Regions from separate parts of the Paenibacillus albicereus genome, predicted to be linked through region 1. Evidence: riboswitches for the same ligand, from Rfam matches in the RefSeq annotation. Region 1 holds a riboswitch; each other region holds the start of a gene.
The links. Region 1 has a riboswitch for thiamine pyrophosphate ahead of HGI30_RS01865 (ECF transporter S component). Riboswitches for the same ligand answer to the same signal wherever they lie in the genome.
Positions count from the first base shown of each region.

Region 1 (2,261 bases):
CCTCCGGCTTGCGGTCGAGCCGGTTGTAGACGACCTGGATCGCCTGCGAGCCGACGCGCGTCGAGCCTTCCGTCTGGTGGAGATTGTCGTTGCTGCCGATGGAGGTGCCCAGATGGCGGATCTTGCCGGCCTGCACCTGCTTGTCCAGCGCCGTCCACAGGTCGTCGTTGTCGAACGCCGCGTCCGGGCCCGAATGGAACTGGTACAGGTCCACGTAGTCGGTCCGCAGCGCCTTCAGCGAGGCGTCCAGCTGGCGCACGACGTCCCCCGCCCCGTACACGTCGGTCCGCTTGAACCGCTCATGGAAATGATGGCCGAACTTCGTGGCGACGATCCAGTCCTCGCGCTTGCGGCGGCTCAAGTACCCCCCGATGAGCTGCTCCGACAGATGGTCCCCGTAGCATTCCGCCGTGTCGATCAGGTTGATGCCGAGCTCCGCGCCCTTGTCGAGGATCGCGTCGACCTCGTCCTGCGAGAAGTCCATGCCCCATTCCCCGCCGAATTGCCAGGTGCCGATGCCGACGACCGACACGTTCAGCTCCGTCTTGCCCAAGCGTCGATAGTTCATTGAACAATCCCTCCTTTCCTCCAGCTTACCCGCCCCGGAAAGCGGATGCAACCGAGCTTGGGGCCGCGGCCCCTTCCGCGCCCCCGTCGGCCCTCGCCGCTTCTTTTCCTATTGCCGAACCGGATTTTCCAAGGTATAGTAAGAGCACTTTCATAGCATGCATGGGGGCTCGATGAAGTCGGGCTGAGACTGCGGCCGCATGCCGCTGACCATTGATCTGATCTGGGTAATGCCAGCGTAGAGAGAATGCATCGCGCCACTCGGGCAAGGCCCCGTCCGTTCGGAGGACATCCGTCCTCCGCTCCACTCGGGCGGGCAATCCTTTCCCGACCGGCCTGCCGCGCGCAGGCCGGCCGAGTCCCTGCGGCCCGCCGCCGCAGGGGACGCACGCGCGCTTGTCCGATTCCATCTGCCCGCCGGCTGTCCGGCGGGCTTTTTTCGTATCCGCCTGCGGGCAGCCGCCCCGGGATCATGCCGCTGTGAGAGATCGACTCCCCATTCGAAAGGAAGCTGATCCTCCCATGTCCACCGCAACCCCGTCCCGCCGCCGGCCGCGCTCCGGCCATCGCCTCACTCTCGCCGACATCCTCGTCACGATCGTCATCTCGGTCGTCTTCGGCCTCGTCTACAAGGTCTGGGGCCCGATGTACGACGTCCTCAAGCCGCTCGGCCTGCACGCCGAGCAGCTCAGCTACGGCATGTGGTTCATGGCCGGCACGTTCGCCTTCCTGCTCATCCGCAAGCCCGGCGTGGCCATCCTGGCGGAAGTCTCCGCCGCCGCGATCGAGGCGTTCCTCGGCGGATCGTGGGGCATCTCGACGCTCTGGTACGGCCTGTTCCAGGGCCTCGGCGCCGAGCTGTTCTTCGCGTTGTTCCTGTACCGCAAGGCCGGTCCGATCGTCGCCGTGCTCGCCTCCATCGGTGCCGCCGTCGCCTCGATCTTCATCGACCGCTACTACGGCTACATCGACCAGCTCGCGTTCTGGAACTACGCGCTGTTCGTCTCGATGCGGCTGCTCGGCAGCATCGTCATCGCCGGCCTGTTCGCCTGGGCGCTGGCCCGCGCGCTCGAGCGCACCGGCGTGACGAGCCTGCTGCGTCCGGCTTCCGCCAAGGACTACGACGCGCTGGAGGGCTGAGGCGATGCCCTTCAGGACTAGGCGCGAGGCAGCTTCGCAGAGCGAGGCGCGGATAAGCGTAGCCGGAGCGGCTGCGGGCCCGGCGCTTGATCGCAACGCCGCTGCCGGTCGCACCCCACGGTGGGCGGAAGCAGCTGAAGCGGCTGCCGGAGGCTGCGCCTCGGACGCCCCGGACGCACCGGTCGCGGCCGAGGCGATCCGCCTGCGGCTCAAGTACCCCGGCGAGGACGCGCCGCTGCTGTTCCGCGACCTCGACGTGACGATCCGGCGCGGCGAGAAGGTGCTGCTGCTCGGACCGAGCGGCTGCGGCAAGTCGACGCTGCTGCAGGTGCTCGGCGGCCTCGTGCCCTCGGCGATCCCGATTCCGCTCAAGGCCGAGCGGCTCGTCGTGCCGGAGCGGCCGGGCTACGTCTTTCAGGATCCGGAGGCGCAATTCTGCATGCCTTATGCGGACGAGGAGATCGCGTTCGCGCTGGAAAACCAAGCCGTGCCCCGCCAGGAGATGCCGGGACGGATCGCGGCGTGCCTGGCGCAGGCCGGTCTCGTCCTGCCCG
Region 1 covers NZ_CP051428.1:410,309-412,569, reverse strand. Annotated here, with positions in the region: gene HGI30_RS01870 (aldo/keto reductase) at 1-568, opposite strand, end outside; TPP riboswitch at 720-829, shown strand; gene HGI30_RS01865 (ECF transporter S component) at 1,090-1,707, shown strand; gene HGI30_RS01860 (ABC transporter ATP-binding protein) at 1,712-2,261, shown strand, end outside.

Region 2 (2,261 bases), 2.5 Mb from region 1:
GAGTCGATGCGCAACGTCCGCGATTTCGGCGAGCTGACGGCGATGACGCTGCTCCCGGAGACGCCGCTCTGGTGCACGATGCTGCTCATCGTCGGGATCGGCTTCTATACGGTCACCAAAGGGGTCGATACGTTCTTTCGGATCGCGCAAGTGCTGCTGCCGGTGCTCGCCGGAAGCTACATGCTGCTGCTCGTGCTGCTGCTGGCCTCGGGCCGGATCGATCCGGACCGGCTAAGGCCGGTGCTGGAGCATGGACCGATGCCGGTGCTGCAGGCGGCGTTTCCGAACCTGATCGCCTTTCCGTTCAGCCAGACGATCGTGCTGCTCGTCTTCTGGAAATACGCGGCGGCCAACAAGCAGACCGGGGCGGCCAGTTATGCCGCATACGGGCTCGTCGCCATCTTCCTGATCGCGGTCAATGCCGTCATCATGATGGTGCTCGGCCCGGCCATGGCGTCGATCAAGGCGTTGCCGACGCTGGAGGCGGTCGAGCTGATTCGGCTGGCGAACTTCATCGAACGGCTGGACATCCTGGTGACGCTGCTGCTCTACATCGGGCTCTACGTCAAAATATCCGCGCTGTATCTGGCCTCCGCGCTGCTGCTGCGCTCGGCCTGCCGCTTGCCGCTGCCTGCCGGCGCGATCGGGCTCGGCGCCCTCATCTACGGGACCTCTTTTCTTGAACCGACGAATACGTTCCATCTATGGCTCGGCCTGGAGCTCGGACTCAAGCTGACGCCGTTCTATCAGCTCGTGCTGCCGGGGATCATGCTGCTGACTGGCGTCGGCTGGGTGAAGCGCAAGGCCGAGCGGCAGCGGAAAAAGAAAGCCGGAGAAGGGCAGGGCGGAGCGGAGCCTGCTCCCCGGGCGCAGCCGTCCGCATGAAGCTCCGGTCGAAAGCGCGAACCGCGACCAAGCCGCCGAACGAAGGATTCGGCGGCTTCCGCTTTTTCGCTCCGAGCTTCGCCATCGTTCGACAATCCGGTTGCAATCGGCCCGCTCTCTGCTATAATGGCTCTATTGACAACCGCATAGCTGGGGAGCTGGCGCACGCCGGCTGAGAGGGGAGAAGCATCCCGACCCGTACACCTGATCTGGATAATGCCAGCGTAGGAACCGTATGCAGCCGCCTGACCGGCGGCAAGCCCCTTGGGGGAGCTTGCCGAGGTCCCAGCGCGATCTGCCATGACATCATGACGTCTTCCTTGGGGGAGGCGTCTTTTTTCGTTGGACGGGCTCAGGTGCGCGGAGGAAGGGAAGGCGGACCGCGAACCCAGGCGAAGCGGATCGAGAGAAGAAAGCAGGGGAGAGCAATGGGGAACAGGAACAGATGGACAAGCGGCGTGCTGGCGGCGGCGCTGGCGATCGGGCTGGCCGGCTGCGGCGGCACGGCCGAGGAGAACGGCGGAGCGGCGGCGACGGACGCGCCGCTGCAAAAGGTGAAGGTCGTGCTCGACTGGACGCCGAACACGAATCATACGGGACTGTATGTGGCGCGCGACAAGGGCTATTTCAAGGAGCATGGCCTGGACGTCGAGATCGTGCAGCCGCCGGAGGGGACGGCCGCCGACACGCTCGTCGCCAAGGGAGAGGCGCAGTTCGGCGTCGGCTACCAGGAGAACTTGACGCTGGCGCGCACGCAGGAGCTGCCGCTCGTCTCGGTCGCGGCGGTCATCCAGCACAATACGTCGGGGTTCGCCTCGCCGGCGGACAAAGGAATCAAGGAGCCGAAGGACTTCGAAGGCAAGACGTACGGCGGCTGGGGAGCGCCGGTCGAGCAGGAGGTGCTCGCCTCGCTCATGCAGGAGCAGCAGGCGGAAGTCGGGAAGGTCAGGATCGTCAACATGGGCAACGCCGACTTCTTCACCGCCGTCAAGCGCGACATCGACTTCGCCTGGATTTTCTACGGGTGGACGGGCGTCGAGGCGGAGCTTCGCGGCGAGCAGCTGAACATGGTGTATCTGACCGACTACAGCGACAAGCTCGACTACTATACGCCGCTGTTGCAGACGAGCGAGAAGCTGATCGCCGAGCAGCCGGAGCTGGTGCGCGCGTTCGTCGCCGGCGCTTCGGAAGGCTACGAGGAGGCGATCCGCGATCCCGAGGGAGCGGCGGATGTGCTGATCGCGGCCGTGCCCGACCTGAATCCGGAGCTCGTGCGCGCCAGCCAGAAGTGGCTGAGTCCCAAGTACCAGGACGACGCGGCCCGCTGGGGCGAGCAGAAGGCCGAGGTATGGAACGGGTACGCCGACTGGATGGTC
Region 2 covers NZ_CP051428.1:2,860,385-2,862,645, reverse strand. Annotated here, with positions in the region: gene HGI30_RS12725 (GerAB/ArcD/ProY family transporter) at 1-885, shown strand, start outside; TPP riboswitch at 1,027-1,134, shown strand; gene HGI30_RS12720 (ABC transporter substrate-binding protein) at 1,314-2,261, shown strand, end outside.
Region 2: another riboswitch for thiamine pyrophosphate. It lies ahead of HGI30_RS12720 (ABC transporter substrate-binding protein); the one in region 1 lies ahead of HGI30_RS01865 (ECF transporter S component).

Region 3 (2,261 bases), 1.3 Mb from region 1:
CGCCAGCGGAACTCGAAGCGCGCCTTGGACAGCGCGTCGTCCCGCAGCCTCGCGCGCGGATGGCCCTTGGCCAGATCGGCCGCATGGGCGGCGATCTTGTAGGTGATGACGCCTTCCTTCACATCCTCCTTGTTCGGCAGGCCCAGATGCTCCTTCGGCGTCACGTAGCACAGCATCGCCGTCCCGAACCAGCCGATCATCGCCGCCCCTATCGCGCTCGTGATATGGTCGTAGCCCGGCGCGATGTCCGTCGTCAGCGGACCGAGCGTGTAGAAAGGCGCCTCGTCGCACACCGCGAGCTGGCGGTCCATGTTCTCCTTGATGAGATGCATCGGCACGTGGCCGGGGCCTTCGATCATCACCTGCACGTCGTGCTTCCAGGCGATCTTCGTCAGCTCGCCGAGCGTGTCCAGCTCCGCGAACTGCGCCTCGTCGTTGGCGTCGGCGATCGAGCCGGGACGGAGGCCGTCGCCGAGCGAGAAGCTGACGTCGTACGCTTTCATGATCTCGCAGATTTCCTCGAAATGCGTGTACAGGAAGTTCTCCCGATGATGGGCGAGGCACCACGCCGCCAGAATCGAGCCGCCCCGGCTGACGATGCCCGTCACGCGCTTCGCCGTCAGCGGCACGTAGCGCAGCAGCACGCCCGCATGGATCGTGAAATAGTCGACGCCCTGCTCCGCCTGCTCGATGAGCGTATCGCGGAACACCTCCCAGCTCAGGTCCTCCGCCTTGCCGTTCACCTTCTCCAGCGCCTGGTAGATCGGCACCGTGCCGACCGGGACGGGCGAGTTGCGGACGATCCATTCGCGCGTCGTGTGGATGTTCTTGCCGGTGGACAGGTCCATGATCGTGTCCGCGCCCCAGCGCGTCGCCCACGTCATCTTCTCGACCTCCTCCTCGATCGAGGAGGCGACGGCGGAGTTGCCGATGTTGGCGTTGATCTTCACATGAAAGTTCCGCCCGATAATCATCGGCTCGATCTCCGGGTGGTTGATGTTGGCGGGGATGATCGCGCGGCCGGCGGCCACCTCGCTGCGCACGAACTCCGGCTCCATCCCCTCGCGGAGGGCGATGAATTCCATCTCCGGCGTCACGATGCCGCGCCGCGCGTAATGCAGCTGCGTCACGTTGCGGCCGGGCTTGGCCCGCAGCGGCTGGCGGCCGGTCGGCGGGAACAGCTCCGCTCCTTTCGCCGCCGCCTTTTCCGCATCGAGGAAGCCGTTGTCCTCCGGCCGCACCTCGCGGCCCTCGTAGGCTTCCGTGTCGCCCCGCTCCTCGATCCAGCTCTCTCTCTGGGCGGGCAGACCGCGCCGGATGTCCGCGACATAGCTCTCGTCCGTATACGGCCCGCTGGAATCGTATACGCGCACCGGCTCGTTCGGCACCTGCCGTCCGCGCACGTCGCTGTCCGTCAGCGCGATCTCGCGCACCGGCACGCGCACGCCCGGCGTCGTTCCTTCTATGTACGCCTTGCGACTTCCCGGCAGCGGCTTCGTCAAGATGGGCATATCAAAAAAAACCTCCTCGCGGTTGTGGAATATCCGCTAGGAGGCTAGAGAGCAAAGAAGTCGGGCTGCGCATCGTTCCGTGACGGCTCATTGCGAGCCGGGACGGCGGGGCTTGGCTCGGTCTGCGCCAGCCGCCAGGTTGGGGGAGCTTCGGAGAAGGGTTCAGGAGGGAGCAGTCTGCACGGGAGTGCTTCCCGCGCCTTCGACGCAAGGCAGCCGGCGAAGCATTCCGACCGGGCCGCCCTTGTCTTTTCAGCCTCTATCCTTCTTATCCGAACGTCCTCGCCTCCTCCCCATCCGCTTGGCAGGGCGCAAAAAAGCCGCCTCCCCGGACAGGAAGCGGCGAACGGACGCAGACCGATACAAACGTTGCGCGATTCGACCACTTTCCTACGCTGGCATGACCCAGATCAGGTTCGAAGGGACCAAAGCTTCGCTTTATCTCAGCCCTCGCGGGCGCCCCTAGTGGATATCTTGGTTCTGACTATACGACGGGAGAGGAGGGGGTGTCAAGTTTATACGATATTAATCTAAGGCGAACAGTTTTCCGCAAAATCAATCGCTTTTTTTAAATATATTCAATTACAATTTCAATATCTTTGGTTCTGTTTTCATACAATGGATTCAACCAATCATTGCTTTTAACTACAACTAATTTAAATGAACCATCATCTAGATTAAATTCAGGATACCAGCCTAAATCCAACACAATCCACTCATCATGATCTCTCACTTGTAATATATCTTCTT
Region 3 covers NZ_CP051428.1:1,703,147-1,705,407, reverse strand. Annotated here, with positions in the region: gene thiC (phosphomethylpyrimidine synthase ThiC) at 1-1,511, opposite strand, end outside; TPP riboswitch at 1,882-1,985, opposite strand; gene HGI30_RS07425 (hypothetical protein) at 2,080-2,244, opposite strand.
Region 3: another riboswitch for thiamine pyrophosphate. It lies ahead of thiC (phosphomethylpyrimidine synthase ThiC); the one in region 1 lies ahead of HGI30_RS01865 (ECF transporter S component).